3 regions of the Yersinia massiliensis genome follow, and region 1 is predicted to be linked to each of the others. Evidence: predicted binding sites of a transcription regulator. Region 1 holds the regulator's gene; each other region holds the start of a gene.

Region 1 (3,273 bases):
AGCTAAATCGCTCTCTAGAGCAAGCCTGCGCTCGAAGACCTCAGTGACACTCAATTCATTAAGTGTTTCTTTCTCTTGGCGCTCAATCAGATTGTTGCGTTGCTCTTTGCTACGGCGTAATAACACGACTTCAACAGGGAGGTCAGCGGCCAGTGCCTGAATACGCCTTTGGATATCAGTAAGATAGTCTTGAGTGGCAACTTCGATATCAAGCCATACGGGTAAGCCTTGATGGTCAGCAAATTGAGTTAATTGCTGTTCTATTTGCTGCAAATCCCCTTTGATAAGCCGCATGGGTTGAAACTGCGGGATGATGAGTGGGGTGACTGATGTCAATGTTTGTTGGGTAAATTCAACCAGATAGACACTCTTCTCTTTACCCAGCTCATCAAAACTTAGCGCGATGGGGGATCCGCTATAGCGAATATACTCGGTTTTTGCGACCTGTTGAGCACGATGAATATGGCCTAATGCAATGTAATCTGCCGGTGGAAACGCCTGCGCAGGAAAGGCATCCAGTGTACCAATATAGATTTCACGAACAGAGTCCGAGGTTGTCACTCCCACAGTGGTGAGATGCCCAGTGGCAATAATCGGTATCGCTAGGTTCAATTTGCTACGCAGCTCAACGGCTTGCTGATATAACGCCAAATAGTGGCCTGCAATGGCTTCTTGCAAGGCCAGCTGTTTTTGCCCACTAGATTCGCCTGCTTGGCTGGTGACTAAGTCACGCGGGCGTAAGAAGGGGACAGCACACAGTAGGGCGGCAGGCTCTTGCTGGCGGTTTTTCAATGTAATAACTTGCTGTTCGAGGTTGCTATTAGCAGAAGAGATCACTGTTGTATTGAGATAGGAAAGTAAACCCCGAGACTCATTGAGGGTCGATACTGAATCATGATTGCCCCCGAGCACAACCAACTGACAGCCAGTGACTTGGATATCCACCACAAAACGGTTATAGAGCTCTCGTGCATAGCTTGGTGGTGAGCCAGTATCGAAAATATCACCCGCAACAATCAGCGCATCTACCTGATTTTCTTCGATCTGCTTAATGAGCCAGTGCAGGAACGCCTGATGTTCAGCAGCTCGGCTTTTGGTGAAGAAATGCTGGCCTAAATGCCAATCAGAGGTATGGATAATGCGCATAAATCTCCCGCACGGCAGGTTATCAGTCACAGAGAATGGCGCTGATTATAAACGCTGGCAGCGCGTTGTCGCGGCTAAAACCGTACCATACGACAAATCTCCGAGACGTCTCGCAAAGTTGGCTGCTGCATTTTGCAATTACGATGAAATTTATCACTATGCTTATTGCTTGCAGAAGCGTGATGTTTTTCATAAAAATGTCACAAAACTGACGCATAATGGCTCCCGAAATCAAATAGTGACCACTAACTTACTGGCAGGGTTGATGATGGCAAGACGCATACTGGTGGTGGAAGATGAAGCGCCAATCCGTGAGATGGTGTGCTTTGTGTTGGAGCAGAATGGTTACCAACCGTTAGAAGCCGAAGATTATGACAGCGCAGTCACTCGTCTGTCGGAGCCTTTCCCTGATTTAGTGTTGTTGGACTGGATGTTACCTGGCGGTTCGGGTATTCAGTTTATCAAGCATATGAAACGTGAAGCACTCACCAGAGACATTCCGGTGATGATGCTCACTGCCCGTGGTGAAGAAGAAGATAGGGTACGTGGTTTAGAAGTCGGGGCTGATGATTACATTACTAAGCCTTTCTCGCCAAAAGAGCTGGTGGCACGTATCAAAGCTGTTATGCGCCGAATATCCCCCATGGCAGTTGAAGAAGTCATTGAAATGCAAGGTTTGAGTCTTGATCCTTCATCGCATCGCGTCATGGCCAATGAGCAAGCGCTCGATATGGGGCCTACTGAGTTCAAACTGTTACACTTCTTTATGACCCACCCTGAGCGTGTTTACAGCCGTGAACAGTTGCTTAATTATGTCTGGGGCACTAACGTTTATGTAGAAGATCGTACGGTTGACGTGCATATTCGTCGGCTACGCAAGGCGCTTGAAGTTGATGGTCATGACCGCATGGTACAAACTGTCCGGGGAACTGGATACCGTTTCTCAACGCGCTACTGAGTTTTCAGTGCCGGAGAATTCGTTGTGTTAGAACGCTTATCATGGAAAAGGCTGGCTTTAGAGCTGGCGCTTTTTTGTTTGCCAGCTTTATTGCTGGGTGCTTTTATCGGCTATCTTCCTTGGCTATTGCTGGTGTCAGTACTGGCGGCGCTGGTCTGGAATTTCTATAACCAACTCAAGTTATCTCATTGGCTGTGGTTAGACCGCAGTATGACTCCGCCTGCTGGCCGTTGGAGCTGGGAGCCGTTGTTTTACGGCTTGTACCAGATGCAACTGAGAAATCGTCGTCGGCGGCGTGAATTGGCATTACTCATTAAACGTTTTCGCAGTGGTGCCGAATCGTTACCCGATGCCGTGGTGATCACGACGGTCGATGGCAATATCTTCTGGTGTAACGGTTTGGCCCAGCAATTATTGGGGTTCCGCTGGCCCGAGGATAATGGTCAGCATATTCTCAATTTATTGCGTTACCCCGAATTCAGTCTATATCTGCAACAACAAACATTTACTCGCCCATTAACCCTGCAATTAAATAATGGCTACTACGTGGAGTTCCGCGTGATGCCTTATTCCGAAGGGCAACTCTTGATGGTCGCCCGCGATGTAACGCAAATGCGGCAGTTAGAAGGGGCGAGGCGTAATTTCTTTGCTAACGTCAGCCATGAGTTGCGCACACCTCTGACGGTATTGCAGGGCTATTTGGAAATGATGCATGACCAAGAGTTAGCGGGGCCATTACGGGATAAAGCTCTCGGGACGATGCAGGAACAGACGAAGCGCATGGATGGGCTAGTAAAACAGCTGCTAACGTTATCACGTATTGAAGCGGCCCCGAATGTGGATATGAATGAGCGTGTGGATATTCCGTTGATGCTCAGAGTATTGCAGCAAGAAGTGCAGGCGTTGAGTAACGGACGTCATGAAATTACTTTCCGAGTAAACGATCAATTAAAAGTCTTTGGTAACGAAGATCAACTGCGCAGTGCGGTGTCGAACTTGGTGTATAACGCGGTGAATCACACACCTGAAGGGACCAAAATAGAGGTGTGTTGGCAGCAAACGCCGCAAGGCGCACAATTCCAGGTTAGCGATAATGGGCCGGGGATAGGTCCGGAGCATGTGCCACGGCTGACAGAGCGTTTTTATCGGGTAGATAAGGCTCGATCACG
Region 2 (3,273 bases), 1.3 Mb from region 1:
TGCTCACCTCGTGCATTGGGAGCTACAACAAGGTGGTTCATTGCTGGAAGTGGTTAAGCGTGTGATCCCGCAATTGCGTGGTGCTTATGGCACTGTGGTAATGGATAGCCGTGATCCAAGTCGTTTAGTGGCTGCTCGTTCAGGCAGCCCATTGGTTATTGGTTGTGGCGTGGGTGAAAACTTTATTGCCTCAGACCAATTGGCTCTGCTGCCAGTGACCCGTCGCTTTATCTTCCTTGAAGAAGGCGATGTGGTTGAAGTCACTCGTCGTAGCATTGAAATTTTTGATAAGCAGGGTAACGCCATCGAGCGCCCTGAAATTGAATCTCAAGTGCAATACGATGCTGGCGATAAAGGTGTTTACCGTCATTACATGCAGAAAGAGATTTATGAGCAGCCAATGGCGATTAAAAACACGCTGGAAGGCCGCTTAAATCATGGCGCGATTGATTTGTCTGAGCTTGGCCCAAAAGCCGACGCTTTGCTGGCTAATGTGCAGCACATTCAAATCATTGCCTGTGGGACGTCTTACAACTCAGGCATGGTTTCCCGCTACTGGTTTGAATCTTTAGCTGGTGTGCCTTGTGATGTGGAAATTGCGTCTGAATTCCGTTACCGCAAATCTGCTGTGCGCCCTAACAGCTTGCTGATTACTTTATCTCAATCGGGTGAAACTGCGGATACTTTGGCTGCGCTACGTTTATCCAAAGAATTGGGGTATTTAGGTTCGCTGGCGATTTGTAACGTAGCTGGTTCCTCATTGGTACGTGAGTCAGATTTAGCGTTAATGACTAAAGCCGGTACTGAAATTGGCGTGGCGTCCACCAAAGCGTTCACCACTCAGTTGACCGTTTTACTGATGCTGGTGGGGCGTATTGGTAAGCTGAAAGGCGCTGATGACAGCCTAGAACATGAAATCGTTCATGCGTTACAGGCATTACCTGCACGTATAGAGCAGATGCTGTCTTTGGATAAAACCATTGAAGCATTGGCTGAAGGTTTCTCTGATAAGCACAATGCATTGTTCCTTGGCCGTGGCGATCAATACCCGATTGCAATGGAAGGGGCGCTGAAGCTGAAAGAAATCTCTTATATTCATGCGGAAGCTTACGCTGCTGGTGAACTGAAGCATGGTCCGTTGGCACTGATTGATGCTGATATGCCGGTCATCGTCGTTGCGCCAAACAATGAATTGTTAGAAAAACTGAAATCTAACATTGAGGAAGTACGCGCTCGTGGTGGCTTACTGTATGTGTTTGCCGATCAAGATGCTGGTTTTGCCGACAGTGAAGGCATGAAAATCATTCAGTTGCCGCATGTTGAAGAGATCATTGCCCCTATCTTCTACACCGTACCACTACAGTTATTGTCTTATCACGTCGCCTTGATTAAAGGCACTGACGTCGATCAGCCACGTAACTTGGCAAAATCCGTCACGGTTGAATAATCTGAAACTGAACCCGCATCAATCTCACTAAGCCGGCAAATGCCGGCTTTTTTCTTAATTGCTTCGTAGTGAACTGTCATTTTTGGCTTAAAAATAAACAATGAATACGGCGTGATTGAGGCGATAAATGAAAGTTTTTGCGAATAAAAAGAGAAAAAAAACGGCCTAAATTCGTATCAATTACATGATAAATAAACACTTTATTTATCGTTTAATGCACTGTCATATAACTGTAATATTGCGTACATTTTTCTGTCATTAAACTGTCCTATTTTCCCTCCTGCACCATACTTAATCTGATGAAAACAATTTATACACTTTGTACTTTAAGCATCAGGGTTGTTAGCTACGTTCACTCACCCGAATCACTTACACCAGTAAGCACATCGGGATTCGTTCGCTGCCTGCCTGCTGCTCCAAGTTCTTCGGTATAGAGTTAATTCTAATATCCCATTAGGAGGGATTATGAAACTGATGCGTACCACCGTAGCCAGCATTGTGGCAGCGACTTTATCTATGACAACCGTGTCCGCGTTCGCTGCTGCAAGCCTGACAGGTGCAGGTGCGACATTCCCCGCGCCGGTGTATGCCAAGTGGGCAGATTCTTATCAGAAAGAAACAGGTAACAAAGTTAACTATCAGGGGATCGGTTCTTCAGGTGGCGTAAAACAAATTATCGCCAACACTGTTGACTTCGGTGCCTCTGATGCGCCATTAGCAGACGAAAAACTGGCTGCTGACGGTTTGTTCCAATTCCCAACGGTGATTGGCGGCGTTGTCTTAGCCGTTAATATCCCCGGCATTAAATCTGGTGAACTGACGTTAGACGGTAAAACACTGGGTGATATTTATCTGGGCAATGTTAAAAAGTGGAATGATCCTGCGATTGTTAAACTGAATCCTGGTGTTAATTTACCGGATCAAAATATCGCAGTGGTGCGTCGTGCTGATGGTTCTGGCACTTCATTCGTTTTCACCAGCTATCTGGCGAAAGTGAACGCAGAATGGAAAGAAAAGATCGGTGCTGGTTCAACAGTTAACTGGCCAACAGGTTTGGGCGGCAAAGGTAACGACGGCATCGCCGCATTCGTTCAACGTCTGCCGGGTTCCATTGGTTATGTAGAATACGCTTACGCCAAACAGAATAATCTGGCTTACACCAAACTGGTTTCTGCTGATGGCAAACCGGTTAGCCCAACTGAGCAGAGCTTTAGTGCTGCGGCTAAAGGTGTAGACTGGAGCAAAACATTCGCTCAAGATTTAACCAATCAAAAAGGTGATGATGTATGGCCAATTACATCAACAACCTTCATTTTGGTGCACAAAGAGCAGAAAGATGCAGCTAAAGGCACAGAAGTGTTGAAGTTCTTTGATTGGGCATACAAAAACGGCGCTCAACAAGCCAACGCACTGGATTATGCAACATTACCTGCAGAGGTTGTTGAGCAAATCCGCGCTGCTTGGAAAACTCAAGTTAAAGACAGTAGCGGTAAGCCACTGTTTTGATTTAAGACCATAGCCTTAAAGCTTTTGCTCCAATAAGTGATTTATAAAAAAATTGGTTGAGTAAATTACTCCCTCCCCTTGTTGGGGAGGGAAATAACACCCGGATGAGAAGAGAGTCTATGGCTGATTATAAGCCGACGATCAAAGCACCGAGTCAATACGGTGACATCATTTTCAGTGCGCTAGTTAAGCTGGCTGCGCTGATTACCCTATTTCTGTTGGGTGGCATCATCATTTCGCTGATTGTTGCTTCCTGGCCAAGCATTGAAAAATTTGGTTTTGCATTCTTGTGGACCAAAGAGTGGGATCCTCCGGCTGAG
Region 3 (3,273 bases), 1.0 Mb from region 1:
CCTTTGGCAGGGAACATGCGAATACGAAGATCGGCATATTCGGCAATGTGCTGCCCCCAGATCCCTGCCGCATTGACCACAATTTGCGCATGGATTTCATATTGACGGTTGTTTTTATGATCGAAAACGCGCACACCGCTCACACGATCGCCTTGGCGTAATAGCCCGATAACCTCGTGATAAGTCAATACCTTCGCGCCGTGCTCACGGGCATCCAGCATATTGGCGGCGGTTAAGCGGAAGGGATCCACGGTGCCATCAGGTACACGAACCGCGGCAATGAGCGCAGGGTTAGCGGCGGGTTCCAGACGTAATGCCTGCTTGGGATCGATGGCTTCAGCCTCGATCCCCGCCTCCTGACAGCGAGCTATAAATTGCTGCTGATAGTCCAGTGAATCTTCCGGCAGTGTGATAAACAGGCCGTCGGTTTGCTCGATACAGTGGCGCGCTATACGTTTTAGTATTCGGTTTTCTTCAATACATTCACGAGCGGACTCACCATCAGTCACCGCATAGCGAGCACCACTGTGCAGTAAGCCATGGTTACGTCCCGTCGCGCCGGTGGCAATGTCATGCCGCTCTAACAACGTGCACGCCAAACCACGACGCGCACAATCTCGAGCAATCCCTGCGCCGGTCGCGCCCCCACCGATGATGATGACATCCGTTTCTGTGTAAGGAGAACTGTTCGTCATGAAAGACCCCACTTTATCAGACAGCCGTCTGGCGGCTCATTATGTGTCTATTGAGCCACAGTCTTTATGGTTATTGTTTGATAAGGAACAAAAACGAACCAAAAACGAAAGTAACATGGTGTTTTAAAACCATGATTGTGATCAAAGTCACAGGTAATTTCTGATTACTGGTTTCAAAATGTTAACCAATCGCTCAAAATTGCCCCCGCTTTCATATAACTGTAACAAATGCGCCATCACTCACAGATAACTTGCGTGAATTTATCTAGCATGGCGTTCGTTATAGAACATAAACGAGAGCACGTTAGCCGTTTAACCGCCGGTTGCAGAGCCACCGGGGTAAAAAACTACAAAAAAAGCCATCGGAGGCACTCATGTTGAGTATTTTTAAGCCCGCGCCACATGTGGCAAGGCTTCCCGCAGACCAGGTCGACCCCACTTACCGCCGCTTACGCTGGCAAATATTCATGGGCATTTTCTTCGGTTATGCCGCCTATTACCTCGTGCGTAAAAACTTTACCTTGGCGATGCCGTATCTGATCGAACAAGGATTCTCTCGTGGAGATCTGGGTTTCGCTTTATCCGGTATTTCCATTGCTTACGGTTTCTCAAAATTCATCATGGGTTCGGTTTCTGACCGTTCCAACCCGCGGGTGTTCCTGTCTGCCGGTTTGATTCTGTCCGCAGCCGTGATGCTGTTCATGGGCTTTGTGCCTTGGGCAACGTCCAGCATTGCCATCATGTTTGTGCTGCTGTTCTTGTGTGGCTGGTTCCAAGGAATGGGTTGGCCGCCATGTGGCCGTACCATGGTTCACTGGTGGTCGAAGAAAGAACGTGGCGGGATAGTGTCTATCTGGAACTGCGCCCATAACGTCGGTGGGGGCTTACCGCCTTTGCTGTTCCTGTTAGGGATGGCATGGTTTAACGACTGGAAAGCAGCACTTTATATGCCTGCTTTCGCGGCTATCTTGGTCGCACTTATCGTATTGGGTCTGATGCGCGATACTCCTCAATCTGTGGGTCTGCCGCCGATTGAAGAGTACAAAAATGACTATCCAGACGATTACACTGAAAAAGCAGAAGAAGAACTGACTGCAAAACAGATCTTCATGCAATACGTGTTCCCTAACAAACTGCTGTGGTATATCGCCATTGCGAACGTTTTCGTTTATTTACTGCGTTACGGCATTCTTGACTGGTCACCGACCTACCTGAAAGAAGTGAAGCACTTCGCGCTGGATAAATCATCATGGGCCTATTTCCTGTATGAATACGCGGGTATTCCAGGAACGCTGCTGTGCGGTTGGATGTCTGACAAGGTGTTTAAAGGCAACCGTGGCGCAACAGGTGTGTTCTTTATGACACTGGTGACTATCGCGACCATCATTTACTGGCTGAACCCAGTCGGTAATCCAGGTATCGATATGGCTTGTATGATCACCATCGGCTTCCTGATCTATGGTCCGGTGATGCTGATTGGCTTGCATGCCCTTGAATTAGCACCGAAGAAAGCAGCAGGGACGGCAGCCGGCTTTACCGGTCTGTTTGGTTACCTTGGTGGCTCGGTCGCAGCGAGTGCTATCGTGGGTTATACCGTTGACTACTTCGGTTGGGACGGCGGCTTTATGGTCATGATCGGCGGTAGCATCATGGCCGTGTTGCTACTGATCATCGTGATGCTTAGCGAGAAAAAACACCACGAAGAAATGGCGAGAAAGCAGGACTTATAATTTTTAGATAAACCCAGCGTCATTGGTGTTGCAGTGCTTGGCTGTGGCAGCAATGACAAGGGGTTAAGTTGTACACAGGCTGTGCCGTTATTTATGGATTAGATAGCGACATAGCCTTTTTTACACCCCAGAACCTACACCCAATAGATTTCAAGATGCCGCTTACACCGTTGCAGCTTGAGAAATGGAGGGATAAATGGAGCACTATCAATGCAAACCCAAATCAAAACACTGGTAGCGAGTATCATTCTGGCATCCTCTGTCGCTGGCATGGCGCAAGCTGCAGAATCAGCAGCCGCTGATAAACCTGTACTGACCAAACCTTCTGCAAACAAAGTCGTTATCGCGCATCGCGGTGCCAGTGGCTATTTACCTGAGCACTCGCTGCCCGCCAAAGCCATGGCTTACGCGCAAGGCGCTGATTATTTGGAGCAAGATTTGGTCATGACCAAAGATAATGAGTTAGTGGTTCTACACGACCATTATCTGGATCGAGTGACGGATGTCGCCGATCGCTTCCCTGATCGCGCACGTCAAGATGGCCGCTATTACGCCATTGATTTTACGCTGCCCGAAATTAAGTCACTGAAATTTACCGAAGGCTTCGATATTGATAAAAACGGTAAAAAAGTGCAGAGCTATCCGGGCCGCTTCCCGATGGGCAAATCTGACTTCCGTGTGCATACCTTCCAGGAAGAGATTGAATTTGTTCAAGGGCTGAATCATTCGACCGGTAAGAACATCGGTATTTATCCTGAAATCAAAGCGCCTTGGTTCCATAAACAAGAAGGCAAAGACATCTCCACCAAGGTGTTGGAAGTGCTCAAGCAGTACGGTTACTCCAGCAA

The links. The regulator PhoB, encoded in region 1, activates phosphate uptake and scavenging genes when phosphate is short. The targets are predictions, from matches to a motif close to CTGTCATAAAACTGNCNNAT.
Region 2: a site for PhoB is predicted at 1,700-1,719, ahead of pstS (phosphate ABC transporter substrate-binding protein PstS). Genes of this name have one in related genera too.
Region 3: a site for PhoB is predicted at 904-923, ahead of glpT (glycerol-3-phosphate transporter). Genes of this name have one in related genera too.

What each region holds. Positions count from the first base shown of each region.
Region 1 covers NZ_CP028487.1:3,662,608-3,665,880, reverse strand. The annotation lists gene sbcD (exonuclease subunit SbcD) at 1-1,146, opposite strand, end outside; gene phoB (phosphate response regulator transcription factor PhoB) at 1,415-2,104, shown strand; gene phoR (phosphate regulon sensor histidine kinase PhoR) at 2,129-3,273, shown strand, end outside.
Region 2 covers NZ_CP028487.1:4,957,700-4,960,972, forward strand. The annotation lists gene glmS (glutamine--fructose-6-phosphate transaminase (isomerizing)) at 1-1,447, shown strand, start outside; gene pstS (phosphate ABC transporter substrate-binding protein PstS) at 1,913-2,953, shown strand; gene pstC (phosphate ABC transporter permease PstC) at 3,073-3,273, shown strand, end outside.
Region 3 covers NZ_CP028487.1:4,677,646-4,680,918, forward strand. The annotation lists gene glpA (anaerobic glycerol-3-phosphate dehydrogenase subunit A) at 1-695, opposite strand, end outside; gene DA391_RS24625 (hypothetical protein) at 694-822, shown strand; gene glpT (glycerol-3-phosphate transporter) at 1,070-2,425, shown strand; gene glpQ (glycerophosphodiester phosphodiesterase) at 2,636-3,273, shown strand, end outside.